4 regions of the Photobacterium makurazakiensis genome follow, and region 2 is predicted to be linked to each of the others. Evidence: predicted binding sites of a transcription regulator. Region 2 holds the regulator's gene; each other region holds the start of a gene.
The links. The regulator CRP, encoded in region 2, controls carbon source genes, mostly activating them, when cyclic AMP is high. The targets are predictions, from matches to a motif close to TGTGANNNNNNTCACA.
Positions count from the first base shown of each region.

Region 1: the regulator CRP is predicted to act here: its motif matches at 5,879-5,894, upstream of gltB (glutamate synthase large subunit).
Region 3: the regulator CRP is predicted to act here: its motif matches at 1,834-1,849, upstream of typA (translational GTPase TypA).
Region 4: the regulator CRP is predicted to act here: its motif matches at 6,262-6,277, upstream of mlc (sugar metabolism global transcriptional regulator Mlc).

Region 1 is NZ_JAKJSJ010000012.1:160,655-168,309, reverse strand. It holds gene L4D09_RS05350 (FAD-dependent oxidoreductase) at 1-1,188, opposite strand, end outside; gene gltB (glutamate synthase large subunit) at 1,201-5,664, opposite strand; gene L4D09_RS05340 (glutamate synthase subunit beta) at 6,021-7,493, opposite strand; gene gltB (glutamate synthase large subunit) at 7,486-7,655, opposite strand, start outside.
Region 2 is NZ_JAKJSJ010000013.1:190,659-198,313, reverse strand. It holds gene L4D09_RS06490 (ABC transporter ATP-binding protein) at 1-1,096, shown strand, start outside; gene L4D09_RS06485 (TIGR02444 family protein) at 1,143-1,595, shown strand; gene L4D09_RS06480 (hydrolase) at 1,703-2,680, shown strand; gene L4D09_RS06475 (YheU family protein) at 2,733-2,951, shown strand; gene L4D09_RS06470 (phosphoribulokinase) at 3,081-3,950, shown strand; gene L4D09_RS06465 (OsmC family protein) at 4,007-4,411, opposite strand; gene crp (cAMP-activated global transcriptional regulator CRP) at 4,680-5,312, shown strand; gene L4D09_RS06455 (hypothetical protein) at 5,497-5,697, shown strand; gene L4D09_RS06450 (DUF1338 domain-containing protein) at 5,794-6,597, opposite strand; gene astD (succinylglutamate-semialdehyde dehydrogenase) at 6,651-7,655, opposite strand, start outside.
Region 3 is NZ_JAKJSJ010000024.1:31,517-39,171, forward strand. It holds gene typA (translational GTPase TypA) at 1-1,731, opposite strand, end outside; gene glnA (glutamate--ammonia ligase) at 2,270-3,679, shown strand; gene L4D09_RS12025 (DUF4124 domain-containing protein) at 3,806-4,363, shown strand; gene glnL (nitrogen regulation protein NR(II)) at 4,485-5,534, shown strand; gene glnG (nitrogen regulation protein NR(I)) at 5,590-6,999, shown strand; gene add (adenosine deaminase) at 7,147-7,655, shown strand, end outside.
Region 4 is NZ_JAKJSJ010000021.1:100,861-108,515, forward strand. It holds gene L4D09_RS10870 (DUF2937 family protein) at 1-361, opposite strand, end outside; gene asnS (asparagine--tRNA ligase) at 625-2,025, opposite strand; gene L4D09_RS10880 (hydrogenase expression protein HypA) at 2,403-5,189, opposite strand; gene queE (7-carboxy-7-deazaguanine synthase QueE) at 5,361-6,029, opposite strand; gene mlc (sugar metabolism global transcriptional regulator Mlc) at 6,368-7,585, shown strand; gene L4D09_RS10895 (PEP-CTERM sorting domain-containing protein) at 7,645-7,655, opposite strand, start outside.

The sequences.
Region 1 (7,655 bases), on a different contig from region 2:
CGCCATGATCACTGCATCGGCAGGTAGAATATGCTCGCTGCCTGCTATTGGTTCCGGTCGTCGTCGGCCTGCTTCATCTGGCTCGCCGAGTGTGGTTTTTATAACGTTTATCCCGCTGATATGACCGTTATCATTCAGTTCAAGTCCCGTTGGCTGAAGGTTGAACATGAACTTTACGCCTTCTTCTTTAGCATTTTTTATTTCACGCTTAGATCCTGGCATATTGGCTTCATCACGACGATAGGCACAGGTTACGCTTTTGGCACTTTGGCGAATTGACGTTCGAACACAATCCATCGCGGTATCGCCGCCCCCAAGCACGACAACTCGCTTCCCTTTCATATCAATGAAGCCTTGTGTTGCCTCTAAACCCATCACTTGGTAAGTGTTCGAAACCAAGAACGGGAGGGCATCATACACACCAGGGGCATCTTCGTTGTCGAGACCTGCCCGCATGTTCTTATAGGTACCAACGCCTAAAAATACGGCGTCGTAGTCAGACAATAGCTGTGCCATCGAGATGTCTTTACCTACATCTGTATTGAGCTGGAACTCGACACCCATTTCGGTAAAGATCTGGCGACGATTGATCATTACTTCTTTCTCGAGTTTGAAAGAAGGAATGCCAAAGGTCAGTAGGCCACCAATTTCGGGGTAGCGATCAAAGACAACAGGCTTTACCCCGTTACGGACGAGGATGTCAGCACAGGAGAGACCTGCGGGCCCCGCACCGATAATCGCGACCTTTTTGTCAGTCCATTCAACCTGTGACATATCAGGTTTCCAGCCCATTTTAAACGCTTTGTCGGTGATATATTTTTCGACATTACCGATTGTCACGGCACCAAAGTCGTCGTTTAGGGTACAGGCGCCTTCACAGAGCCTGTCTTGGGGGCAAACACGACCGCAGACTTCTGGCAAGGTATTGGTTTGGTGTGCCAGTTCAGCGGCTTCAATGATCCGCCCTTCATTGGCAAGCCTTAGCCATTGGGGAATGTAGTTATGTACTGGGCATTTCCACTCACAATAAGGGTTGCCGCAATCAAGGCAGCGGTCGGCTTGCGCGCTGGCCTGCTGCTTGGTAAACGGTTCATAGATCTCGACAAACTCAATTTTGCGCACTTTTAGTGGCTTTTTAGGTGGGTCGATCCGCGCAACATCAATAAATTGGTATACGTTCTGGCTCATCGGTTTCCCTCCCTATTGTGCTTGAACGCGTAGCTCGGCAGACGAGCGACTCTGATGGCCGAGTAAAGTATTTACATCGGCAGATTTTGGCTTAGCGAGGTAGAAACGTGGGATCCACAAGTCAAACTCGGCTAAAATTTCTTGCGCACGGTCTGAGTTCGTTTTCTCAAGGTGCTGATCGATAAGTCCACGCAGATGCTCTTGGTGAATCTTTAATTTTTCTAAGGGGATAGCTTCAACTAACTCTGGGTTAACGCGACCCGAAAAATCACCATCTTCATCCAAGATATAAGCAAACCCTCCGGTCATGCCTGCGCCAAAGTTAACGCCAGTTTTACCTAATATGGCAACGATACCCCCAGTCATATATTCGCAGGCATTATCACCAGCCCCTTCAATGACTGCGACAGTGCCTGAATTACGTACCGCGAAACGTTCACCTGCTTTGCCGGCAGCAAACAGCTTTCCACCCGTTGCACCATAAAGGCAGGTATTACCGATAATGGTGGCATCGCTGGATTTAAATGCTGAGCCTAATGGGGGGCGGATCGTAATCTCACCGCCAGTCATGCCCTTACCGACGTAATCATTGGCATCACCTGTTAGGCATAGATTCAACCCTCCGGCATTCCATACCCCGAATGATTGGCCAGCCGTACCTGTCAGGTGAAGGTTGATTGGGTTTGCCGCCATACCTTGATTGCCATAACGTAGGGCGATTTCACCAGATAGTCGGGCGCCGACTGAGCGATCGGTATTGCGTATTTCGCGGTAGATATCGATGCCAGCACGCTGCTCTATCGCGGGTAGCGCCAGTTCAAGTAACTCGGCATTGAGTTTGGCATCATCAAATGGTGTGTTGGGTTCACTGCAATAGAGTGTTTTACCTTCAAGCGGTGTTGCTGTTGCAAGTACCGGCGATAAATCGAGTTTACTCTGCTTGGCGGTATAGCCTTCAAGTACTTCGAGAAAATCAGTTCGGCCAATTAAATCCGTTAACTTTTCGACCCCTAGCTGAGCGAGCAATTCTCTTACTTCTTGGCCAAGGCCGATAAAGTAATTCATGACTTGTTCAGGCAAGCCTTTAAAGAAGTCGCGGCGTAAAGTTTCATCTTGAGTCGCAACACCTGTCGCACAATTATTGAGATGGCAAATACGTAAGTATTTACAACCGAGTGCCACCATAGGCGCGGTGCCAAAACCAAAGCTTTCAGCCCCAAGAATGGCGGCTTTCACTACATCAAGTCCGGTTTTAAGGCCACCGTCGACTTGTAAACGGATTTTATGGCGTAGGCCGTTAGCAACGAGTGCTTGTTGGGTTTCTGCAAGCCCAAGTTCCCAAGGGCTGCCAGCGTATTTTACGGAGGTAAGTGGGCTTGCACCGGTGCCGCCGTCGTAACCTGAGATAGTAATTAAGTCGGCATAGGCTTTGGCGACACCTGTGGCAATGGTGCCAACGCCGGGCTCTGAAACCAACTTAACCGACACCATGGCGGTCGGGTTTACTTGCTTAAGATCGAAGATCAGCTGGGCTAAATCTTCTATTGAATAAATGTCGTGGTGAGGCGGTGGTGAGATGAGCGTTACGCCAGGTACGGCATAGCGCAGTTTGGCTATTTCTGCTGTGACTTTGTGCCCAGGGAGCTGACCGCCTTCACCAGGTTTTGCCCCTTGGGCAACTTTAATTTGCAGGACATCGGCATTAACCAGATAGTGTGGCGTTACCCCGAATCGACCTGACGCGACTTGTTTGATCCGTGAATTACGCTCACTGTTAAACCGTCGCGGATCTTCGCCACCTTCGCCGGAATTAGAGCAGCCGCCAAGCCGATTCATCGCGATGGCGAGTGCTTCATGGGCTTCAGGGCTTAGCGCGCCAATTGACATAGCAGCTGAGTCGAAACGCTTATAGAGTGCTGTTGCAGCTTCTACTTGCTGTATATTAATTGGATTATCGGACTGTTTCAGCGCCAGTAGATCGCGTATTGCAGCCACAGGACGTTCATTCACTTGATTGGCAAAGGCAAGGTAATCTTGGTAATCGCCGGACTTCACGGCTTGTTGCAAGGTACCAACCACGTCAGGGTTATAGGCATGGAACTCGCCGCCGTGTACATATTTGAGCAACCCACCATGTTCAATGGGTTTGCGTTTGAGCCAAGCTCGGCGGCTCAAGTTGAATAGATCTTGCTGGAAGTCTGAGAAATCAGCGCCTTGGATCCGGCTAGAGACACCTTTGAAGCAGAGGTCGATCACCTGATCATTTAAGCCTACGGCTTCAAACAGCATCGAACAGCGATATGACGCAATGGTTGAGATCCCCATTTTGGACATTATTTTAAACAGTCCTTTGTTGATCCCATTACGGTAGTTCACCATGATTTCACGATAGGGTTTAGATATTGCACCGTTGTCGATGAGTTTACCTAGCGACTCATAAGCAAGGTATGGGTAAACGGCGGTGGCGCCAAAGCCAAGCAAGACAGCGAATTGATGTGGATCGCGGGCAGTGGCGGTTTCAATCACGATGTTGGCATCACAGCGTAGGTTTTTCTCGATCAAACGATTTTGAACCGCACCGACAGCCATCGCAGCAGGGATTGGCAATTTGTCAGGGTTGATACCACGATCAGACAGAACCAGCAATACGGTGCCGTTTTGTACTAACCGTTCAGCCTGGTTGCAAACATCAATAATGGCTTGTTCGAGATCTTTCTCTGCCGGGGCGAAATTGATATCGATAATACTATTACGGTAGTGCTGATTATCGAGTTCAAGCAACTGAACAAGATCAGAGTAAAGCAAAACTGGAGAGCCAAATGCCACCCGATAAGCATGGCCATCGGTTTCGCAAAAGACGTTCATTTCTCGGCCAATACAGGTTGCCAGTGACATGACATGCTTTTCGCGTAGCGGGTCAATGGGCGGATTGGTGACCTGAGCAAACATTTGTCTGAAGTAGTCGGTGATAGCACGTTCTTTTGACGATAACACCGCAACCGGAGCATCATCACCCATTGAACCTGTTGCCTCTTGGCCGTTTTCGCCGATGACTCGTAGTACTTGATCCAGCTCTTCGCGGTTAACCCCGAAGAGCTTTTGATAGGTATTAAGCTCATGATCATCGAGCGAGCGATTCCCGACTTGTTCATCGCCTAAATTTTCAAATGGTATAAGACGCTTAACGTGGCTATCCATCCAATCCTTATAGGTATGGCGGCCCATTAGTTCATTATCAATATCTTTTGAGTGCCACGTTTTGCCAAATTTTGTGTCGATCACCAGCAACTCGCCGGGACCGACTCGACCTTTTTCTGCTACCTCATCTGGCGCGTAATCCCAGATCCCAATCTCTGACGCTAATGTGATCAGCTTGTCTTTGGTGATCACATAACGAGCAGGGCGAAGACCGTTACGATCAAGGCTGCAGGCGGCGTAGCGACCATCAGACATGACGATGCCTGCAGGGCCATCCCATGGTTCCATATGCATGGAGTTAAAATCATAAAAGGCGCGTAATTCCGGATCCATATCGGGGTGGTTTTGCCATGCTGGTGGTACGAGCATGCGCATGGCACGGAATAGATCCATACCACCAGAGAGGAAAAGCTCTAGCATATTATCGAGGCTGGATGAGTCAGAGCCGGTTTCATTGACAAAAGGTGCCGCTGTTTGCAGATCTGGGAGTAACGGTGAAGCAAATTTATAAGCCCTCGCGCGAGCCCATTGGCGATTGCCTGCGATGGTATTGATCTCACCATTATGGGCCAGATAGCGGAAAGGTTGGGCGAGTGGCCAACGTGGCTGGGTATTGGTGGAAAATCGCTGGTGGAACAGGCAGATAGATGATTCAAGCCGAATGTCACCAAGATCTAAGTAGAATCGAGGTAAATCGGCTGGCATGCATAACCCTTTATAAACCGTTACTTGAGTCGATAGGCTGCAAATGTAAAAGTCAGGATCTTGGGTTATACGTTTTTCAATACGACGGCGTGCAACATAGAGGCGGCGATCAATATCACGGGGCTTCCAACCTGCAGGGGCGTTGATAAACGCCTGTTCGATATTTGGCAAGGTTTCGTTGGCAATTGGGCCAAGTACTTGTGGGTTGATCGGGACTTCGCGCCAACCTACCAATGATAAGGTTTCTTTGGCTAATTCTTCGTTAATGATGGTACGAGCTTGTTCGGCTAATACCGGGTCTTGGCTGAAAAAAATCATGCCAAGGGCAAATTCTCGTGATAGCTTCCAGCCTTTTTCTTCGGCGATAATGCGATAGAAACTATCAGGCTTTTTCATTAATAAACCACAACCGTCTCCGGTTTTACCATCGGCAGCAATACCACCGCGGTGGGTCATGCGATCTAGAGCCGAAATGGCGGTGCGAACCAGTTTGTGGCTGGTATCTCCTTCGATATGGGCGATAAGCCCAAAACCACAGTTGTCTTTATCTAGCGTTGGGTCATACAGTGTCATTGCAACTCTCCCTTGCTTCTGCCTTATTAAGCAGTATTACTGCATTTTGATGACGGTCCTTATCATCGAGAACTTACCTCAGCACTGTTTTCTTTAACTTTATGCTGTGCTCGTCGGGTACGGCTATAGGTATTTATGTGCTTCCAGCGACTTTTCAAGTTAACGACTATTTACAAAAAGGTCAAACTTTCACCAGCAGATTCACATTCTGTCTCGCGAGTGAGATCTCATTTGGTAGAAGGGGGACATGAAGAGGATAAGTTTTGGTTTGGGGGGAGTTGTGCGGAATAAAAAGCCGGCTCATTAGAGCCGGCTTGGTATTTATGCCATTTTCATTTGACTTAGCGAGAGCGTAATTAAACGTTTGAAAGCATCAACGAGTCAGCTCTTGCTTCTAAGTTCGAATCACCCATCAAGAAAGCATCAATTTCGCGGGCACATTCGCGACCTTCATTGATACAACGTACAACCAGTGATTGGCCTGTGCGCATATCGCCAGCGGCAAAAATGCCTTTTTGGCTAGTCGCAAAACCTTGAGTTGCAACATTGCCACGTTCATCAAGCTTGATATCAAGCTGAGCAAGGACACCTGTTGGCTCTGGATGCAAGAAGCCCATTGCTAAGAACGCCATATCACAAGGAATGATACGCTCTGAACCCGCAACTTCGTTGAAGTTTGGACGCTCGCCCGGCTTGGCTTCTTCCCATTGAATATCAGCAATGCGCAAGGCTTTTACGTTGCCCGCCTCATCGCCAATGAATTCTTTGGTCAAGATATTCCAGTGACGGTCACAACCTTCTTCATGTGACGTCGAAGTCTTCATGATCATCGGGTATGAAGGCCAAGGTTGGTTGGCTGGACGCTGCTCCGGTGGCAGTGGCATGATCTCAACTTGAGTAATGCTTGCTGCGCCATGGCGGTTAGAGGTTCCGACACAGTCTGAACCCGTATCACCACCACCGATGACCACAACATGCTTACCTTTGGCGTGGATTTCCTCGGTTTTTAGGTCGAGGTCATTGGCTCGTCGGTTATTCTGCGCCAAGAACTCCATCGCATAGTGAACGCCTGTCAGCTCACGACCTGGGATAGGCAAGTTACGAGGAACCGTTGACCCACCCGTTAGCAAGACCACATCAAATTCTTGGCGTAGTTGAAGGGCATTGATATCAACACCAATGTGAGCGTTAACCTCAAACTTAATGCCGGCATCGGCCATTAAATTGATTTTACGATCAATAACATCCATACCCAGTTTGAAATCAGGGATGCCAAAGCGCAGTAGGCCACCCACTTTTTCATCACGCTCGAATACAGTTACACAGTGGCCAGCACTGTTTAGCTGTTCGGCAGCGGCTAGACCTGCAGGGCCTGAACCGATGATCGCAACCGTTTTTCCTGAGCGAGAGCGAGGGACTTTAGGTTTGGCATAGCCTTCACGGTATGCCGTTTCAACAATGGTTTTCTCGATATTACAGATCGTGATTGGATCTTGATTAATCCCTAATACACAGCCACTTTCACAAGGTGCTGGGCATACACGTCCGGTAAATTCCGGGAAATTATTGGTTGAACTTAAAATGTTCCACGCTTCTTCCCAACTGTCACGATAAACAGCATCGTTGAATTCAGGGATGATATTACCGATCGGGCATGAGTTATGGCAAAACGGTACACCACAATCCATACAGCGTGAGGCTTGCGTATTGATCTTATCACCGAACTCTTCGTTCAGAACAAACTCCTTGTTGTCCTGAATACGAACGCTGGGATCTAATTTCTTTGGTAGCTCACGACCAAATTCTAAAAATCCTGTAGGCTTACCCATTGATGGCCTCCAACTCTTCCTTGTTTTCTGCTTCAGCCTTACGCTTCTGTAGTACTGCTTTGTAATCCCTTGGCATCACTTTGACCATTTTCTGAAGGTTTGCTTCAAAGTTAGATAGGAAAGTTTCTGCTACAGTACTGCCTGTTAGCTCAACATGCTTGG
Region 2 (7,655 bases):
AGCACAGAGCCGGATCAAAGCCCTAGAAAAAATGGAGAAAGTACTGCCTGCTCAGTTCGACAATCCATTTACGTTTGAATTTCGAGAGCCGAGTGCACTGCCTAATCCAATCTTAATGATGGATCAGGTTGCGGCAGGCTATGACGACAATTTGATCCTCGATAAAATTCGCTTAAACCTGGTTCCGGGCAGCCGTATTGGCTTGCTGGGGCGAAACGGTGCTGGTAAGTCTACATTGATCAAACTACTCTCGGGAGAGCTTTCTGCTAAGGCGGGTGAACTTGCTTACTCTCAAGGCGTTAAGATTGGCTACTTTGCTCAGCACCAATTAGAAACCCTCTATTTAGACGATACCCCAGTTCAGCACATGGCGCGCATTGCCCCCCAAGCAACAGAGCAGCAGCTACGTGACTACTTAGGTAGCTTTGGCTTTCTGGGCGATAAGGCGCTTGAAAAAGTCGGCCCATTCTCTGGTGGTGAAAAGGCTCGTCTGGTACTGGCCCTAATCGTATGGCAACGGCCTAACCTGCTGCTACTCGATGAACCAACCAACCACCTTGATCTCGATATGCGCCAAGCTCTGACATTTGCCCTACAGTCCTATGAAGGGGCTATGGTGATCGTAAGTCACGACCGCTACCTACTCCGTGCTACGACGGATGATCTGTACTTAGTGCACGATCGCCAAGTGGTGCCATTTAACGGTGATCTCAATGATTATCACAAATGGCTAACCGAGCAGCAGCGTAACGAGCGCCGTGAACAGCAGGCGGCAAAGCCTGAAACCAATAAAGAAAACAGTGCGGCATCACGTAAAGAACAAAAGCGCCTAGAAGCTGAGTTCCGTAAGAAAACCGCGCCATTACGCAAACAAATCGACAAGCTCGACAAGCAAATGGAAAAGTTAAGTGCCACCCTTGCCGATGCAGAATCACATCTTGCCGATGCCAGCATCTACGAAGCTGATAATAAAAAGCAACTCAACGAACAGCTGCAACGCCAGGCCAAAGCCAAGTCTGAGTTAGAAGATGTCGAGATGGAATGGATGGACTTACAAGAGCAGATTGAGGCTATGGAAGCCGAGCATAATATCTAGTTTCGCCCTTTCGTCGTATTAGGCACATTGATAAGGACGTCAATTAATGCAGCAACACATTGATAGTGAAAGCTTCTGGCAATTTTGTCTGTGCCACTACTCACAGGCTGGTGTTCAACCGGCCTGCTTAACCTTTCAAGATCATTACCAAGGCAATATTAACCTTGCCCTATTGCTGCATTGGCTTGACCTACATCAGTTAACCCTCGATCCCCCTCATGGGTACAAGGCGTTACTCGACGCACTCACAGAAACGGATGCGTTACTTACCCCCTACAGAGTGCTACGTAAGCAACTCAAACCCACTATCACTAACGAGCAATATCAGCAAATGCTCGCCTTTGAGCTTCTACTTGAACGACGACAGCAACATCATTTATTAACCAGCCTAAACCTATGTCCGCTTTCCGCTCATCCATGCCCTGATAACCTCGTGACTTATGGCTGTCACCTTAATGCTCCCCTATCGCTTCTTCGCCAATTACAAGCAACCACCTAGCTAATTGACCTCCGACGACGTCGCCATCTTGTCTGTGCTAGGATCTAAACCTCATGACCTTTCGTAATTAATGGGATAGCCCCCATACCGTGCCATGAGGAATTTCGATGACCCCATTTAAACCCGCAAGCGGTTTACGCAATGCCCATGTTCAAACCTTATTACCGCGCTTCTTACGCCGTAAGCCGCTGTTCACTCCAATAACACAACGCATAGAAACCCCTGACGGCGATTTTTTAGATTTAGCATGGACTGCCACACCAGAAAATAGCCATCAGAAACAGCCCGTCATGATTCTATTTCATGGTTTAGAAGGCAGCTTTCACAGCCCTTATGCACATGGATTACTTAACGCTGCACAGCAGCAAGGTTGGCTCGGGGTCATGATGCATTTTCGGGGCTGCAGTGGTGAAATGAATCGCCAGCCTCGGAGTTACCATTCCGGTGAAATCAATGATGCCCATTTTTTTATTCAGTGGCTGAGACAACAGCTGCCCACACAACCTTTCTTTGCTGTCGGGGTATCGCTTGGGGGCAATATGCTGGTTAATTACCTCGCTGAAAAAGGAAACCAGTCTGAATTGGCTGCAGCGCAAGTGATTTCTCCCCCACTAGACTTAGCTGCATGCTCAAGCCGTATCCAGCAAGGGTTTTCAAAGATCTACCAGCGATATCTGTTGGCATCGATGAAGCGCAACCTCGGAAAAAAAATTAACGCACAACCTGAAGCCATGCCACTCAAACAAGAACAAGCCGCAAGCATTCGTTCTCTTTGGCAATTTGATGAGGAAGTCACAGCCCCCCTACACGGCTTTGACGATGCTAACGATTATTACCAACGGTGTAGTGGCTTAACCAAGCTAGCTACCGTCACCATTCCGCTTCGGGTCATTCACGCCAAAGACGACCCTTTCATGACTGAAGATGTTATTCCTTCCCAGCCCTTACCGGCACATATCGAATACGACCTGTGTCATTATGGCGGTCATGTGGGTTTTGTCTCTGGCTCTTGGCATAAACCTGATTTCTGGCTTGAACGCACCGTACCGGAATGGTTTGGTCAATTCATACCACTCTACAAATAACAATAATAACAATATAATTGGCTTTTCATCTTTGATTAAAGAGCAGCCCACGATGATCATCCCTTGGCGTGATATTGACCCCGACACCCTAGTCAACTTAATCGAACATTTTGTGTTACGTGAGGGAACGGACTACGGTGAACAAGAGCTCAGTATGGAGCAGAAAGTACAGCGAGTGCGCCAACAGTTAGATAAGGGTGAAGCCGTTATCGTCTTTTCTGAACTGCATGAATCTGTCGATATCAAATTACGCCGAAATATGGGGGAATAAGTCCCCTACAGCGCTAATTTACACGGTTTTGGTGACTGCACGCACGTAGCATTTTTGGCATCCCGACTTGACCTTACCTCACCACCCTGTTACTAACTCTTTCCGTTAATGTTAACGACAGGGTTTGTCATGTCTGCAAAACATCCAATAATTGCAGTAACAGGGTCTTCAGGGGCGGGTACATCCACCACCTCTGAAGCATTTCGCAAAATGTTCAATATGATGGGCATTAATGCTGCCTGGCTGGAAGGTGATAGCTTTCACCGTTTTACTCGCCCAGAAATGGATGTCGAAATTCGCAAAGCCAAAGATCAAGGGCGACATATTAGTTACTTTGGTCCTCAAGCGAACGATTTCCCTCAGCTAGAAACCTTTTTCCGCCAGTATGGTGATGATGGAAGCGGCCAATTTCGACGCTACCTGCATACCTTTGATGAAGCCGTACCATATAACCAAATGCCCGGTTCATTCACACCATGGCAGGAATTACCAGAAAACACCGACGTATTGTTCTATGAAGGACTTCATGGTGGGGCTGTTGATGGTGAAACCAATGTTGCTCAGCATGTTGATTTACTGATTGGCATGGTACCAATCGTCAACTTAGAGTGGATTCAAAAGATTGTTCGGGATACCCGCGATCGCGGCCATTCACGAGAAGCGGTAATGGAATCGATTGTGCGATCGATGGATGACTATCTCAATTATATTACGCCTCAGTTTTCTCGTACCCATATTAACTTTCAGCGCGTACCTACCGTTGATACCTCAAACCCATTCAGCGCCAAAGCTATTCCAAGCTTGGATGAGAGTTTTGTCGTGATCCGATTTCGCGGGATCAAAAATGTCGACTTCCCTTATTTGCTATCGATGATCCAAGGATCATTTATGTCACGCCACAATACACTGGTGGTTCCGGGTGGAAAAATGAGCTTTGCCATGGAGCTAATCATGCGCCCGTTGATCCAAAAACTGATCGAAACAGGAAAAATCGGTTAAATGATAAAACTCAAGCCCCTTTTTAGGGGCTTGGATCTCTTCACCGCAATTTCGAATTAGGCGCCAATCACTTCATGAGAGTGCGTCATTTCAACACCTTCACCAAGCATCAAACACACCGAGCAATACTTCTCTAGCGAATCAGCAACAATTTTTGCTACTAGCGCTTCATCGAGATCATGACCTGTCACCACGAAATGCAAGTTCGCTGAAGTAAAAATACGGGGGGCTTGCTCACGGCGCTCAGATGAAATTCGCGCTTCACAGCCCGTAATTTTCTGCCCAGCTGATTTCAACCCATCAACCACATCAACCGAGCTACACCCCCCAGCCGCCATCAATACCATCTCCATTGGGCTTGGTGCTTTTTCTCCCCCATTGCCATCCATAACCACACTATGGCCAGAATTTGACTGTCCTAAAAAGGTCATATTCTCGACCCATTTCACTCGTGATTGCATTTGTTTTTCCTTACTACTTATAGGGTAATTAGTGACAATATAGCAACTGTGTGATCATGTGCACACTTATGACTACTAAATGACCATTCTCGATAGATCAATATCAAGAAATACATGCTGAAAAAAGATAAACTTTGAACTAATTATTCACGTGAGCTTGCAGCCCAGCTGTTGACTGAATATCCTAAGCGACGAACACCAAGTATAGGCCCAGCCCTTTTTTGATGGACGTCGTTGTTGGGCAACAAACACAGAGGAAGTTAGTAATATGGTTCCAGGTAAACCTCAAACAGATCCAACTCTAGAGTGGTTTCTTTCGCATTGCCACATTCATAAATACCCGTCAAAGAGTACTTTGATTCATGCGGGTGAAAAAGCTGAAACGCTCTACTACATTGTTAAAGGTTCTGTGGCTGTCCTAATCAAGGATGAAGAAGGCAAGGAAATGATCTTGTCTTACCTAAACCAGGGTGACTTTATCGGTGAATTAGGCTTGTTCGAAGAAGGCCAAGAGCGTACCGCTTGGGTTCGAGCAAAAACCCCTTGTGAAGTCGCAGAGATTTCTTTCAAGAAATTCCGCCAGCTTATTCAAGTTAACCCTGATATTCTGATGCGTTTGTCTGCTCAAATGGCAAACCGTCTTCAGGTTACAAGCCAGAAAGTAGGTGATCTTGCTTTCCTAGATGTGACTGGCCGTATCGCTCAGACACTTCTAAATCTTGCGAAGCAACCAGATGCGATGACGCACCCTGACGGTATGCAAATCAAGATCACTCGCCAAGAAATTGGCCAGATCGTGGGTTGTTCTCGTGAAACTGTTGGTCGTATTTTGAAAATGCTGGAAGAGCAGAACCTAATCTCTGCTCACGGTAAAACTATCGTGGTATACGGTACACGTTAATTTCGCGTGCCATCATTGATAGTAAAAAGCCGCCTCGGGCGGCTTTTTTGATCCGGGAATTCATACCGAAATGGTATTTTTGCCGTATTGCTCACTTTTTCGTCCTTGTATCCTCACCACCAAGTGCTACATTGTGCATATCTGGCGTAAGTGATAATACGTCATTCACATGGATGAAATCGATATGGACCTCGAACGCTTTTCAGCAAATGGCTTACCGGCAAGCAATACGAGCGTTATTGCTCCTCTTCCCCCAACAATAGAGATGACAGGCTTTAGCGGGCATCGTCACTATTGTGAACAACAAACGGCTTCACCATGCCATAAAGGACAACTTACTAAGCATGAATTCGGGATCACACCACTTGATAGCCTGTGCCATTAGCCTTCCCCAAACACGTTTTACTCTTATCGCATACGATAAGCCCACCGTATTTCATTACAGTGGGCTATAGGGTTAATCACCTTTAACGCCTACGGATCAGTCTTTCTTCACGTGGGTGCTTTCGAAGATTTTATCCGCCGAGGCTTCAACAAAGCCACGATATAACTCACCGTCAGGTGCAGCATAGCGCTTAGCAAATTCATAAAACCCTCCCGCGATACTAAACACCCCATCGGTAAAGCCAACATCAACGGTATCAGCAATCGTTGCCGATTGCTCTAGCATCACCTCAGGGCTGCCTTTCACATCGCCCCCCGACTCATTGATCGAAAAGCCATTATGACGAAGTAAATGATTTACCTCTTTGACCTCAGTAAACTGCTCAAGCTGATTAATACTGACTGTAAAATGGTTGGCACCAAAACCGTGCGCGGCTAACCACCCTGCATATTCGCTTTCTGCTACCAGCAACTCATAAGTGGCATAATCGAGGTCCCAACGCCGCCCACCATGCAGGAAGGCAGGATCACGCATCGCCGCTTCTGGTACTTGATCAACAAGCTCTCGTACGGTTTGCTGTAGCAACGAGCTAAACTGCCCTACTAGCAATTCACTGATGAATACTTTCGGGGCATTTGGATTTGGATGCTCAAAGTGCTCAGCATAAAGTTTCTTTGCTTCAAAGTGATACTTACCACAAGGTTTATAACCCAATGCGATAAACGGTGCCGCTAGCCTATCCAGACCCACTTTAGGCAAATTAAACGTCCGTAACGCAATATGGTCATTCAGCAACGGCTCATCTTCTGTGAGTAAATCATGCACCTGTGCAGCAGAGGGGCATAAACGCTGAGTATAGTCTTGCCATAAGCCATCAAATAATTGCACAACCCTTTCCATGAATATCACATCCTCTTAGCTGGTCGATAAAACGGAATACCTGAAAAATGTGCCTATATACAGATCCCTGGCGACAACTGCGCCGGCAATTCAGGTTGATCACCTTCCATTGATGCCATTGGGTACGCACAATAGTCAGCGGCATAATAAGCACTTGGCCGCAAGTTGCCAGAAGCACCCGGTCCACCAAAAGGTGCATCCCCACTAGCTCCCGTCAATTGACGGTTACGGTTCACAATGCCAGCCCGAATATGGTCGATAAAGTACTGCCATTCACCGTCATCAGTTGAGATCAGCCCTGCTGATAAGCCATAACGGGTATTATTTGCCTTCTCAACGGCTTGGGTTAAACCGTCATAACGCACGACCTGCAACAAGGGACCAAAATATTCCTCATCCGGTAATTCTGCGATAGTACTTACCTCAATGATCCCAGGGGTAACAATTGCCCCTTGACCTCGGGTAGCAAGCAATAATGATTCACCGCCAAGATCAATAAGCTGAGACTGGGCTCGAAGAATATTATCTGCTGCTGCATTAGAGACTTGCGCCCCCATAAAAGGGGCTGGCTCATCAAACTGTCCACCCACGCGAATAGCCGATGCAAGCTCAACTAAGCGAGCAAGTACACGGTCTCCTTCCTCACCCTTGGGTAAATACAGGCGACGAGCACAAGTACAACGCTGGCCTGCGCTAATAAACGCTGACTGAATAATAGTGTAGACAGTGGCATCAAGCTCGCCATAGTGCCGAGAAATAACCATTGGATTATTCCCCCCCATCTCAAGTGCGAGCATCTTCTCTGGCTGTCCTGCGAATTGGCGATGTAGGATCTGCCCGGTATTCGCGCTGCCCGTAAAGAGCAGGCCATCGATGCCTCTGTCACCCGCTAATGCCTCTCCCGTTTCGCGTGCACCTTGGACCAAATTTATCACGCCATCAGGCAACCCTGCCTGCTGCCACAGCTTCATGGTTTCTTCCGCGACTTTCGGCGTAAGGTCCGATGGCTTAAACACCACAGTATTGCCAGCCAATAAAGCAGGTACGATATGGCCATT
Region 3 (7,655 bases), on a different contig from region 2:
ATCGATGAACTCTAGTGCTTGCTCAAGCGTGTACTTGATAGCAGGAGAAAGCGTTTGAGCTTCATCAGTACCAGATGCACGAACGTTAGTTAGCTGCTTACCTTTAAGACAGTTAACTGTTAGGTCATTTGAACGGTTATGAATACCGATAACCTGACCTTCGTAAACTTCGTCAGCGTGCTCAGCAAACAGACGACCACGCTCTTGTAGGTTAAACAGTGCGTAAGTCAGTGCTTTACCTGTTGCGTTAGAAATTAGAACACCGTTGTTACGCTGACCAATTGTACCGCCTTTGTGAGCACCATAGTGATCAAATGAGTGGTAGATAAGACCAGAACCAGACGTTAGCGTCATGAACTCAGTTTGGAAACCGATAAGACCACGAGAAGGCATCATGAAGTCCATGCGAACACGGCCTTTGCCATCTGGTGCCATATCAGTCAGCTCACCTTTACGCAGACCGATGTTCTCCATGATACCGCCCTGGTGCTCTTCCACCACATCGATAGTCACGACTTCAAACGGTTCCATTAGCTGACCATCTTCTTCTTTGATGATAACTTCTGGACGAGATACTGCTAGCTCGAAACCTTCACGACGCATGTTTTCGATCAGGATAGATAGGTGAAGCTCACCACGGCCTGATACGCGGAAACGATCTGGGTTATCCGTTTCTTCAACACGTAGTGCTACGTTGTGTACCAATTCTTTCTGCAGACGCTCAAGAATGTTACGTGAAGTTACGAACTTACCTTCTTTACCAGCGAACGGAGACGTGTTCACCTGGAAAGTCATGGTTACTGTTGGTTCATCAACAGAAAGTGCCGGAAGTGCTTCAACGTCGTTGATATCACAAATCGTATCAGAGATTTTCAGCTCACCAAGACCTGTGATAGCGATGATATCGCCCGCTTTCGCTTCTTCAACTTCGTGACGCTCAAGACCTAGGTAACCTAGAACCGTGCCCACTTTACCATTACGCTTCTTACCGTCAGCACCAACAACAGTTACTTGTTGGTTAGGCTTAACTGTACCGCGAGTGATACGCGCAACACCGATAACACCAACGTAAGAGCTGTAGTCTAGCTGAGAGACTTGCATCTGTAGTGAGCCGTCAACGTCAACATTTGGAGCTTCTACAGTATCAACAACAGCTTGGAACAATGGTTCCATATCTTCGCCAACTGAATCTTCTTCCATTGTTGCCCAGCCGTTAAGCGCTGAAGCATAAACAGTTGTGAAGTCTAGTTGTTCGTCAGTCGCACCAAGGTTGTCAAATAGGTCGAACACTTGGTCCATAACCCACTCAGGGCGTGCACCCGGACGGTCAATCTTGTTGATAACAACGATTGGCTTAAGACCGTATGCAAACGCTTTTTGTGTTACAAAGCGAGTTTGTGGCATAGGGCCATCAACGGCATCAACGATAAGAAGAACAGAGTCAACCATAGACATGATACGCTCAACTTCACCACCGAAATCGGCGTGTCCTGGGGTATCTACGATGTTGATGCGGTAATCATTCCAGTTAATCGCTGTGTTCTTAGCAAGAATGGTAATGCCACGCTCTTTCTCGATATCGTTCGAGTCCATTACACGCTCTTCGCTTTCGCCGCGAGCTTCTAGCGTGCCAGACTGCTGAAGCAGTTTGTCAACCAGGGTAGTTTTACCGTGGTCAACGTGAGCAATAATTGCGATATTTCTTAATTTATCGATCTGTTGATTAGACATGGATTTCACATTCACTCAGAACATGCAGCGACCATCGGGTAGCTACTTGGTTAAAAAAACGGCTCATAATCTAACAGATTTTACTCTAAAACCCACGAAATATGTGATTTATATCACCAGCTTTTTTTATTCAGCCTGTAAAGCCCGATATTACTGGATAAATTCACTCTTCATGGGGCTTTTTTTATGCGCCTTGAGCCCTATTTTACACTACATTTAGCAAATTCAGTGAAAACAACTGATTTAATAGTAAATGAATAATATCGACACCAGATTGACAATAAGACAACATCGGCTAATAGTAGGGCATGCACCACAAAGGTGAAAACACACCCATCGCACTATAATGGTGCAATCAATCACCAAAATGGTGCGGGAAATGGAATTCACGCCGCTTAAATCGCGATAAATGCGCGATTTTGGGGCTTTAAAAAGTTGGCACGGTTTTAGCAAAGTAGTTTGTTATAGAGCATTACGCCTGCTCGCCAATAACTTTTTTGCGGCCAGTTGCCCAAAATAACACCGGAGGTTACTCAAGATGTCAGTAGATAACGTACTAGCGCTGATCCAGGAAAATGAAGTTAAGTTTGTTGACCTACGCTTTACCGACACAAAAGGTAAAGAGCAGCACATTTCTATCCCATCCCACCAAATCGATGCAGACTTCTTTGAAGAAGGCAAAATGTTCGATGGCTCTTCGGTTGCTGGCTGGAAAGGTATCAACGAATCTGACATGGTAATGATGCCAGATGCATCAAGCGCGGTACTTGACCCGTTTACTGAAGATTCAACGTTAAACATTCGTTGCGACATTTTAGAGCCTGCAACCATGCAAGGCTACGATCGCGACCCTCGTTCAATCGCTAAACGTGCTGAAGATTTCATGCGCGCAACAGGCCTTGCAGATTCAGTACTAGTTGGTCCTGAGCCAGAGTTCTTCCTGTTTGATGACGTGAAATTCAACACGGACATGTCAGGTTCTTTCTTCAAGATTGATGACGTAGAAGCCGCTTGGAACACAGGTTCTGATTTTGAAGGCGGTAACAAAGGTCACCGTCCTGGAGTGAAGGGTGGTTACTTCCCTGTCGCGCCTGTTGATTCGTCACAAGATATCCGTTCTGCTATGTGTCTAATCATGGAAGAAATGGGCCTAGTGGTTGAAGCACACCACCACGAAGTTGCAACAGCTGGTCAGAATGAGATCGCGACCCGTTTCAACACGCTAACCACCAAAGCAGATGAAATCCAAATCTATAAGTACGTTGTTCACAACGTTGCGCATGCATTTGGTAAAACAGCAACCTTTATGCCTAAACCGCTTGTCGGTGACAACGGCTCAGGTATGCACGTTCACATGTCTCTAGCAAAAGACGGTCAAAACCTCTTTGCAGGCGACAAGTACGGTGGCCTATCTGAAATGGCGCTTTACTACATCGGCGGTATCATCAAGCACGCACGTGCAATCAACGCCTTTGCTAACCCAGCGACGAACTCTTACAAGCGTCTAGTCCCTGGTTTCGAAGCACCAGTAATGCTGGCTTACTCTGCACGTAACCGTTCAGCGTCTATCCGTATTCCTGTAGTACCAAGCCCGAAAGCACGTCGTATCGAAGTACGCTTCGGTGATCCGGCAGCTAACCCATACCTAGCATTCGCAGCAATGCTAATGGCTGGCCTTGACGGTATCCAGAACAAGATTCACCCAGGTGAAGCGATGGATAAAGACTTGTACGACCTACCAGCTGAAGAAGCGGCGGAAATCCCAACTGTTGCTGAATCACTACAGGGCGCACTACAGTCTCTTGACGAAGATCGTGAGTTCCTAACATCTGGCGGTGTATTCTCTGATGACTTCATCGATTCTTATATCGACCTGAAATCTCAGGATGTTGCGAAAGTAAACATGACAACGCATCCACTAGAGTTCGAACTGTACTACTCAGTTTAAGTAACTGATAAGTAATCGACATTACATACTTAGGCCAGCTTCACAAGCTGGCCTTTTTCATATTGCGGCTTATTAACAGGCAGCAAACAATGGCATTCTGTCTTCCCCTCATTCAGAATCGAACTTATGAAATGCCTTTATTTACTCTCGCTCGTCACTGTTTGGACAACCTGTTTCACCGTCCAGGCTGAACCTATTTACACATGGGAAGATGAAGACGGTAAAATCCATTTCAGCGATCAGCCCCAAACCGGTGCAACAGAGCTCATTTTGAAAGTTCCCAAAGTCCAAACACCGCCTCCAAAAACACCCCCACCCACACTGCACCAAGAAGCCACAACGGATAGTCCCGAACTCGCGTTACCGGCAGCCACCATAAAGCTGCTCTCACCAACCCACCAGCAAACCCTGCGAAACAATGAAGGAAATATCAGTGTACGTGCCCATGCTAGCCGTAAGTTAAATCAAGGCCATACCGTACAACTTCTGCTCAATGGCAAGCCCTATGGCAAACCTCAAACTCAACAGCAGTGGCAACTCTCTAATCTCGATAGGGGCAGTCACACCCTACAAAGCCAGTTGCTAAAATACGGCAAGGTTATTGCATCATCAGAAACAGTAACTGTCTTCCTACACCGTGCAACGGTTAAACATCAGAAAGCACCTGCGCCAATGCCCAAATAACTGGCATAGCAAAAGATTTCCTTTCACGGCACCCAGTAGACAGGCTACACTTGATTGCACCAATATGGTGCACACCCTGTTCAATGCACCAAAATGAATTGAACTGACAAGGATAGTTATTGTGACGGCTGAATTTTCTCCACTGATTTTGGATAACCTAGTGACTGCGATTGTACTGCTCGATGAAGAGCTGTCGATCCGTTACGTCAATCCTGCGGCTGAGCAGTTACTGTCTTTTAGCAAACGACGGCTCAACAACACCCACTTTCCTGAACTGCTTCAGCACACGTCACTCGATTTAGGGCTGGTTCAAGCAACCTTACACAGTGGTCAGGGCCTAGCAGATAGTGATGTCACCTTTGTTATTGATGGCCGCCACCATACGCTGGAGCTCAACGCGAGCCCAGTATCGTGGCAAAAAGAATTATTGATTTTACTTGAGCTCAAACCCATCGACCAACAACGGCGGATCAGCCAAGAGCTTAGCCAGCACGCCCAACAGCAGGCCGCTAAGGAACTCGTTCGAGGCTTAGCCCATGAGATTAAAAACCCCTTGGGAGGCTTAAGAGGAGCGGCGCAACTGCTGGAAAAAACGCTGCCCGACCCAAGCTATACCGAATACACGCAAATGATCATCGAACAGGCCGATCGTTTACGTAACTTAGTCGATCGCTTACTCGGCCCACAACGCCCAGGAGCTCGCCAAGAAGATAATATTCACATCGTATTAGAAAAGGTGCGCCAACTGGTTAGCATTGATTGTGGTGATAACATTACGCTACATCGCGATTATGACCCTAGCCTGCCCGACTTCTTGATGGATCCTGACCAACTTGAGCAAGCCATCCTTAATATTGTCAGTAATGCTTCGTTGGCACTGCAGCAGCATCAGGGCGGCAATATCACATTGCGTACCCGTACTGCACATCAAACACTGATCCATGGCAAGCGTTATCGGGTTGTCGCAAAAATCGACATCATTGACGATGGCCCAGGGATCCCCCGCGATATTCAAGACACCTTGTTTTACCCCATGGTTACCGGACGAGAAGGCGGCACGGGGCTTGGCTTATCCATTGCCCAAAACCTTGTCGACCAACATCGCGGAAAAATAGAAGTCATCAGCTGGCCAGGACACACCAAGTTCAGCTTGTATCTACCGATAAAATAACGAAAAACAGCCACTCCCATTGCGATAGGCACTGGCTAAATAAAGAGGAATCACTATGAGCAAAGGACTAATCTGGGTCGTTGATGACGACAGCTCAATTCGCTGGGTACTGGAGCGTACCCTTAATGCCGCCGGACTAAAATGTGAAACCTTTGCCAATGCTGATAGCGTTATCGAGGCATTAGAGCGCAGCGTACCTGATGTACTGGTTTCAGACATTCGTATGCCAGGCATGGATGGCCTGACACTGCTCAAAACCCTACAAAGTGATTACCCGACCCTTCCGGTGATCATCATGACGGCGCATTCTGATCTCGATGCGGCGGTCAATGCCTATCAAGAAGGTGCATTTGAGTACCTGCCGAAACCGTTCGATATTGACGAAGCCGTCAATCTTGTCGAACGTGCCGTGACCCACAGCCAAGAACAAAAGCGTCAGCAACAGCCCGAGGCAACCGAAACTAATGCTCCCGAAATCATTGGTGAGGCACCAGCGATGCAGGAGGTATTCCGCGCGATTGGCCGCCTGTCACGTTCATCTATATCTGTACTAATCAATGGTGAGTCAGGCACCGGTAAAGAATTGGTGGCCCATGCGCTTCACCGCCACAGCCCACGCAGCAGCAAAGAGTTTATCGCCCTAAATATGGCTGCGATCCCCAAAGACTTGATTGAATCCGAACTTTTTGGCCATGAGAAAGGGGCATTCACCGGAGCCAATAATGTACGTCAAGGCCGTTTCGAACAAGCAAACGGCGGCACACTGTTTCTTGATGAAATCGGTGATATGCCATTAGATATCCAGACTCGGCTTTTAAGGGTACTTGCGGATGGCCAATTCTACCGAGTCGGTGGGCATTCCCCGGTGAACGTCGATGTACGTATCATCGCAGCAACCCACCAAGATCTTGAACGCTTGGTCAGTAAAGGGGATTTCAGGGAGGACTTATTTCATCGCCTCAATGTCATTCGCGTGCATTTACCCGCCCTCAAAGATCGCCGCCAAGACATCCCACAACTGACTCGCCACTTTTTACAGTGCGCTTCAGATGAACTGGCAGTAGAAGTAAAAACGCTTCATCCAGATACGGAAGCGGTGCTCAGTACATTGGACTGGCCGGGGAATGTTCGCCAACTTGAAAATACTTGCCGTTGGTTAACCGTAATGGCAAGTGGTAATGAAGTACTCCCCGCAGATCTCCCTCCGGAGCTGATGGCTCCCCCATCGCCGCAGGGCGAGAGTGATGACTCTCAACATTGGCACCACACGTTATCGCGTTGGGCTAAAGAAAACTTACAACAAGGCCATCAAAATTTATTAGGTGAAGCTTTACCGGAATTTGAAAAAATCTTACTTGAAGCCGCGCTTGAGCATACTCATGGCCATAAGCAAGAAGCCGCAAGGCTATTAGGCTGGGGACGAAATACCCTCACCCGTAAGCTCAAAGAACTGAATATCGCGTAATGCCCAGCAGGAGGAAGAACTCAACAGGATCCGTTAGCATAAACAGAGTTTCTTCCTCCATCGACAATATCGCAAACTATCTATAATGATTGTAAATCTTTACTTGCGTATACTGGCGTACCAGTTTTTTATGGGATACCGATAACGATGATTACTAAGCAACTTCCCTTAACCGATCTTCACCGTCACCTTGACGGTAACATTCGCATTCAGACCATTCTTGAGCTTGGCCAGCAGTTTGGCATGGCCCTGCCTGCAACTGACATTGAATCACTGCGCCCTCATGTCCAAATTGTTGAAGCTGAGCCGAGCCTGGTCGCTTTTCTATCAAAGCTTGATTGGGGCGTCGCCGTATTAGGTGATCTCGATGCTTGTCGCCGCGTTGCTTATGAAAACGTCGAAGATGCGCTTAACGCACAAATCGACTACGCCGAGTTGCGCTTTTCACCTTATTACATGGCGATGAAACACAACCTACCCGTTGCTGGTGTGGTTGAGGCTGTTGTCGATGGGGTACAGGCTGGTTGTCGTGATTTTGGGGTACAGGCAAACCTTATCGGTATCTTAAGCCGTACCTTCGGTATCGATGCTTGCCAACAAGAATTGGATGGGCTGCTTAGCCAAAAAGATCATCTTGTCGCGATTGATTTGGCGGG
Region 4 (7,655 bases), on a different contig from region 2:
CCCGTTTAAGTTCATCGGCTCGGGTTGGATTAAACATAAACATGGCTTTCTCAACGATATGACCTGTTGAGAGTGTTGTTATGGCTTGTTCTAACATTTCATGCTGTTGCAATATGTGTTGCTTTTGCTCGGCATCGACTCGTACGATAGAGCTCTTTTCTTTTAATAAGGCGCTAATCATACTTTCGGCGCTATCGAAGCCATGAAGGCGCGCATTGTCTTTATAGGCATTTACCTGTTGAGTTGTCGCATCGTAAAAACCGGACAGGTACTGCAGGTAGTGATCGGCCAGCATTGGTATTTGTAAGCATGCGATTAGCAACCCAGAAAAAATGAGCCTATCAAGCAGCCGTTTTATCATATAGCCTCCGTGCGATTTGTCCTTCGAGCAATCTCGTTACAGTTACTATACCTAGTTATAGCGCATCTGTGTTAAATCGATGATGGGGCGAATGAGGTGTTTAATATGACTAAGCGAGGTATTAGACAGCCAGAAATGAATAAGACGAACCAAATGGCTCGTCTTATGGGGAAGGTTATTTGCGTTCAAATATCCTCTGAGGCTAACATTTGGCTCAATAAGTTGAGCTAAAGCAGCCTATATGTTCGTTACTAACTTCTGTCTTAGAAGTTTGCAGAGCGAGGTGCACGTGGGAATGGGATCACATCACGGATGTTTGCCATACCTGTTACGTACGTTACTAGACGCTCGAAACCAAGACCAAAGCCTGAATGAGGAACAGAACCGTAACGACGTAGATCACGGTACCAGTTCATGTGCTCAGGATCGATGCCCATCTCAACCATACGCTTGTCTAGTAGCTCTAGACGCTCTTCACGCTGAGAGCCACCGATGATTTCACCAATACCTGGTGCAAGAACATCCATTGCTGCAACCGTTTTGCCATCTTCGTTCATACGCATGTAGAACGCTTTGATGTCTTTCGGGTAGTTTTTAACAACAACAGGTGCTTTGAAGTGTTCTTCTGCAAGGTAACGCTCGTGCTCAGAAGACATATCAATGCCCCACTCAACATCGAATTCGAACTTACGACCAGAGTCTTTTAGAATCTGAATTGCGTCAGTGTAATCAACTTGTGCAAAGTCAGAATCAACGAAGCTTTCTAGGCGAGTGATTGCTTCTTTGTTGATGCGCTGAGCAAAGAACTCAAGATCGTCACGACGCTCTTCAAGTACTGCTTTGAATACGTATTTCAGCATGTCTTCAGCCAGTTTCGCAGCATCATCAAGATCGGCGAAAGCGACTTCAGGCTCAACCATCCAGAATTCAGCAAGGTGACGGCTAGTGTTTGAGTTTTCGGCACGGAATGTTGGGCCGAAAGTGTAAACTTTGCTTAGTGCACAAGCGTATGCTTCTGCGTTTAGCTGACCAGAAACCGTTAGGAACGTTTCTTTACCGAAGAAATCTTTATCGAAATCGACTTCACCAGCATCTGTCATTGGAGTGTTTACCAAATCAAGCGTAGAAACACGGAACATCTCACCAGCACCCTCAGCATCAGATGCTGTGATAAGTGGGGCAGACATCCAGAAGAAACCTTGCTCGTGGTAAAAACGGTGGATAGCTTGAGACAAACAGTTACGTACACGTGCCACTGCGCCAATCACGTTTGTACGTGGACGTAGGTGAGCAACTTCACGAAGGTACTCAATTGAGTGACGAGTTTTCGCCATTGGGTACGTATCTGGGTCTTCAACTAAACCAACGATTTTAACGTCAGTTGCAGCTAGTTCAAAATCTTGACCTTTCGCTGGTGATTCAACGATTTTACCTGTGACCTCAACAGAGCAACCAGTAGTCAGCTTAAGTACTTCATCCTGGTAATTATTTAACTCATTAGGGACCACGGCCTGAATCGGGTCGAAACAAGAGCCGTCATAAATGGCAAGGAAAGAGATTCCAGCTTTGGAATCACGACGTGAACGGATCCAGCCGCGAACAGTAACTTCACTGTCTACCGCGAGCTTACCGCTAAGTACGTCTGTAACAGGCGCGTAAGTCATGTTTAAATTATTCTCCGTTAAGGCACTTGGATAGTGCGCTTTAAGATACAGTCCAAAGAACTAATATTACCTGTCTTACGTCAAGCATCAAGCCTTGATATTCATTGAAAGGCTAAATAGATGCAGTAATTTCACGATTGGACACTTTGAGTGGTTAACTTTTGTGCTGATCAGTCATAATGTCGCAACTAGGGAAAAATTTATGCGTTTACCGTGTTGGCTTTCGCTGGGGTATGAATGTCAACATTTATACCCCAGCGACTGCAAGATGCCGCTTTAGCGAGAATTTCTAAGCTTGTTTATAAGCTTAGAAAACTCGCCTTTTGGGATCTGGGGGGAGCCCGTTTAACGGGCTTTATATAAGGCACATATATCACTTATGGTGCTGGGAATGCGCATGCCTGACCATCATTGAGTATAGTTCCGGCAGGTGGCGGAGCATTAGGGTCGGGTGGTGGCGCATTCGGATCTGGCGCAGGCTCTTCAATTGGGGTGACATTCGGTACACTGCTGGCTGGTATTAGTGTGACGATATCACTCCAAATCTCGCCTTCAGTCGCTGCAAATAATAAGCTGTCATCTGTTTGCCAACGGGTTTGGTGATTAAAGGCTTTTATTGAGAGTTGTAAGCCATCTGTGTCAGTTAGCTGTATGCGTTCATTCAATGAGCCATCAATGGCTTCATAATAGAGCGTGCCGTCACTTTCCAATTTCCAGCGAATATCAATATCAAAACCACAACCATCAGTATCGACATACTTACCGAGGAAGAAGTCGCCAGAAAAATTGTCGCTTAATTGTAGGAAGCGCGAACTATCACTTGAAAATGTTAACGCTTTATCATCAGAAAGCTCACCTGTCTGGCCGATAAGAAGTTTTTCTGTGAAAACAGGATTGCGTTCAAACCAGATGACTTTGCATTGGTTAACCTGCTCTTGGTAATCGGTTAAGTTGCGTTTGGTTACTGGGGCAGTCGTTGCGGTATTCCACCCTGAATCAAGTGTGCTACAGCTTGTAAGGTCACCCGCTGCATACTCTTTTCGCATGAGTGTATCGATAATAGCGTCAGGTGGCGTAGCTTCGTATGTTTTTATCGCGAGCAGTTGTTGCGTATAGTCGTAAGCAGTCATCGCCCAATAGATAAAATCTTCAGGTGAATTGTTGTTTTCAAAAAATTGCAGATAGCCAGCATCGGTTAACGACCAACTGCGCGTTGACGATGGCTGTAATAATGTATCGACGAAGTACTCCCAACTATTGTCGGCAAGTAAGCGTCGAGCACTAATTTCCCCTTGTTCTGAAATATGAACCAAGGTTTTATCAATCAAACCGTCAACACTTGTTGTCGTAAAACGTTCATCCCCTCCGCACTCTGTAACGGCATTTAAGAATAAATCTTCGTTGGCTAGTGAAGTATTGCCAAATGCGCAAAGATCGAAAGCTGGGAGGTTGTCACGACTAGACGCAGCTAAAATTTGTGCTAAAGCGTCGTTGTCAAAGCCTGAGTAGTGGAGCTCTGTATTACCCAATAAGGTTTCACCTATATTGACGAAGCCACGATCTTCAACAAGGAATAGATTCACGCTGTTAAATGGGTAGTCGGAAGCAAGTTGCTTGATTATGTCAGGTACTTCAAAACGAATCAGTGATTTAGAAGCAAAAGCGGTGCTAGCCCATACCCCCAATTCTTGAATAGTCCACTTATCTGCAGCAATGTTTGTCCAGTAACGAATGGTGAAAAAACCATCATCAATGAATTCAACAATAACATTATCACTAAGCTTGAAGCCATTCACATCCTCTATATCTGGCCCGACGTTTTGTAGTTGAGTAATAACGTCATCTAAAGCTGTATAGGCAGTTTCAGGGCTCTGCCAAGGTGCTATTTGGCATGTATCTTGACTATTTGTATTATCACAAAGTAAATAGGTTTCATTTTGTGGCCGCCAAGTGAAATAAAACCCTGACGCACCTTCAGAAAAGGTTTGGTCCGACTGGATATAGCGTGTTATGAAATGATTTTCTTTACTCGATAAGAAGTCATGCATCTTTTTATCTTGTAGTGGATATACGCTGGCGTTCAAAATAACACCAGAATCATCATCTTTGGTTAGTGCCGCATCAGTGAGTAAGGCACTCGTTTGAGTGGCGCTAATGACTTTTAAGTAGTTGAATAGGCCGATCCAACCATCACTGGTAAGTATTTGGCCTTGAATATCTTCAGTACCAAAGCTTGTAGAGCCACTAAGATAGGTGAAAAATTCTGTTAGGTTGATATCGTCATTACCAGACTTATTCCAGCGAAATTCTCTGATGCTTGTTTCGTCCCCATCGTATTTTGTTACATCGGTCATTAATCCGCTGCCATTGTTATCGTTAAATGCAGCAACCTTCCAAAAGCCATCGGTTAAAATAGCTTGAATATCAGCTTCGAGCGCAGCTTGTTCGGTAAAGAATCGTTCTATGCGACCTTTAGTCATTGATTGTACGATGGATAGTGACATTAAATCTTTTAAGGTAAGGCTTTCCATACCAATTTTAGGGAAAAGCGTGTCCCTGATATCTTCAGAAACAACTTGCAAATCTAAATAGGATAAGAGCGTTTTGCTCGAGGAGCCTGAAGTAAATGCCTCAGTAAAGACTCCCCAGCTCTCATCTGAAATTACCCGTTCGGCAAGGGCATAATAGGTAAGTGATGATTCTAATGTTAAGGCTAACCGTTCATTCGCGAGGGGAACCATATAAAGCCCCTGCGGTAATGCCTCTCCAAGGGTAAAATCAGGCTGGCCTTGAGGATCAATCAAAAGCACTGCATTTATGCGGATCCTCGTGCCTGCAGTAAAGGTATACGTACCGTCTTGTTTAGATTCCCAATTGGTGAGGTCAATTCGTTCAAAAATCTTCCCTTTATCGTCAAGCCAAACGGCGGCAAAGTTAGTTTCAGAAAGGGTAGTTAATGCATCAGCATGGGCTTTTCCAACGAAGCTGAATGATGGGATATTCGCCGTTGTCAATTGTGCCGGAAGGTCAACTGAAACAGTAAAATTGGTCAAGACTGGTGCTGGTGTACCTGCAACTGGTTCAGGGCTGTCACTGCCCCCACCACAGGCGGTTAGAAATAGGCTGCAAACAACCAATAGGCAATATCCCAGATAACTGCGCATAGTTTTTCCCCAATAAAAGTTATGGCTGTGCTTTTAGTTTTTATATGTTTCAGGAACAATTATAGGAATGGGAAATAGAACGGAAGTTAAGATAGAAGACATGTCTTGAATATTAAGCGAGAGTCTAATTATTAAGACTCTCACTTACACTGTTTTTATTTGAAGTACGTGTTAGGCAATAGCGAGGTACTTATGCGTTTGGATCGAAAGTCGCCAATTACGTTGAATACACGTTTTAATGCAAAGCTCAGTAGCTCGTGGTTTTTGGCTGATCGGCTGTAGTGCTACGGTAACGTCTGGTTTGAGATTCTTTCCTGACATTAATTCATCAAGCTGTTCAATATCGTTTTGTGTGCCTACAGGGTGTTTGATCTCATCAGCACGCTCAAGAGCCGACGCTAATACTGGTAACTTGGCTTTCATGTTGATTTTTGGCGACACCGTTACCCACGTCTTGTCCGTTGCCAGTACCTCAGAGGTTCCACTTGTTTCGATTTGGCACTGATAGCCTGCATTATCTAGTGCACGAGTCAGTGGCAGTAGGTCATAAATACAAGGCTCTCCCCCCGTAATTACAACGTGTTTTGCTGTATATTGTTGGGATTTCAACAAATCTACGACTCCACTAGCGTCCAGGTTTGTCCAAAGCGGTGAGTCACCTTTCTTAGCCATTACTTCACTAATTGAAACATGATCTTGCGGCTCGGCAGTCCAAGTTTGTTTCGTATCGCACCAAGCACACCCGACAGGGCAAATTTGGAGACGAACAAAAATTGCAGGGACACCAGTAAAAACACCTTCGCCTTGAATCGTTTCAAAGACTTCGTTAATTTTGTACACCGCTAACCTCATGGTGAGTTGAATTACTTTTTATGCAGCCGGCTATTATGACAGTTCAGCCCATGGCTGTCTTGAATAAATCGCGACAGTTAGCAAAACACATGTGCAAAAAGCATATGCCATGTTGTTATATCAGTGGCAATCTAATAAATTTTGTCAGCAAAAAAACCTTGAAAATACGATACTTTTATTAGGAGTGAAGCACAAAAATGATGGTGATTACATCTTTCATCGTGACCAATGTCACGTACTTTGAATAATCAGCTTCACAATTACTTCGCAAAGTAAAAAAATTAAAGGGATACTAATTTTTAGCACTTAACCTTTGGAGTACAGGCATGTATGTCGCCCAGCCTGGTCACATAGATCATATCAAAAGAAATAATGCCGGCAGCGTCTACAAGCTTATCGATCGGTACGGACCGATATCACGTATCGAGCTATCAAAGCGTAGCCAATTAGCACCTGCAAGTATCACTAAAATCACTCGTGAACTGATAGAAGCTCATTTAATAAAAGAAACCAATATACAAGAAGCAGCAACGCGTGGCCGACCTGCGATTGGATTGGTGCCTGCGAACGAAGGGTGGCAGTTTTTATCACTTCGTTTAGGACGAGGGTATTTGACGATCGCACTGCACGAACTTGGTGGCGATATTCTTGTTGAAGAAAGGAAAGATGTGGATGTGCTGCAACAAGACGAAGTTTTGCAGCAGTTATTAAAAGAGATCGAGACGTTTTTTGCTAACCATGTCGGCGAGCTCGATAGGATAACCGCAATTGCGGTTTCTTTGCCAGGGCTCGTGAATGCAGATAAAGGCATGGTGCTGCAGATGCCGCACTATGATGTCCATAACTTAGAGCTAGGCCCTGCCATTCATCAGGCAACAGGCTTACCCGTTTTTATTGGTAATGACACACGCTCATGGGCGTTAGCCGAAAAGCTTTTTGGCAATTCACGTGATGTTGCTAACTCAATTCTGATTTCAATTTATCACGGTGTTGGAGCCGGCATTGTTCTTGATAATGTTGTATTACAGGGTCGTATTGGCAACATTGGTGAACTTGGTCATATTCAAATTAAACCATATGGTAAGAAGTGCTTTTGCGGCAATCACGGTTGTTTAGAGACGGTGGCAAGTTTAAAAGCAGTATTAGGGCAAGTAGAACAGCGTTTACGGGAAGGCCACCCTTCAACACTCCACGGTAAAGCATTAAGCATTGAAAAAATTTGTGACGCAGCTGTAGATGGTGACACGTTAGCAAGACAGATCATTATTGAACTTGGCCATAATCTTGGCCAAGCGATCGCAATCATGGTTAACTTATTTAACCCAGAAAAAATCTTGATTGGCGGAGAATTCAACCGCGCGAAAGCAGTGCTTTATCCCGCGATTATGGATTGTATTCGTACACAATCATTACCTGTATATAATCGCGATTTAGTCATTGGTGAAAGTTCATTCTATACACAGGCGACGATGCCTGGAGCCGCGCTGGTAAAGCAAGCGATGTATGATGGACACTTACTAATGAAATTAATCGAAGAGGGCTAAACGGGCACATATAAGCCAGCCCGCTTGGACTGGCTTATTCTTTGCTTACTACTTTTTCTTTATAAGTCAT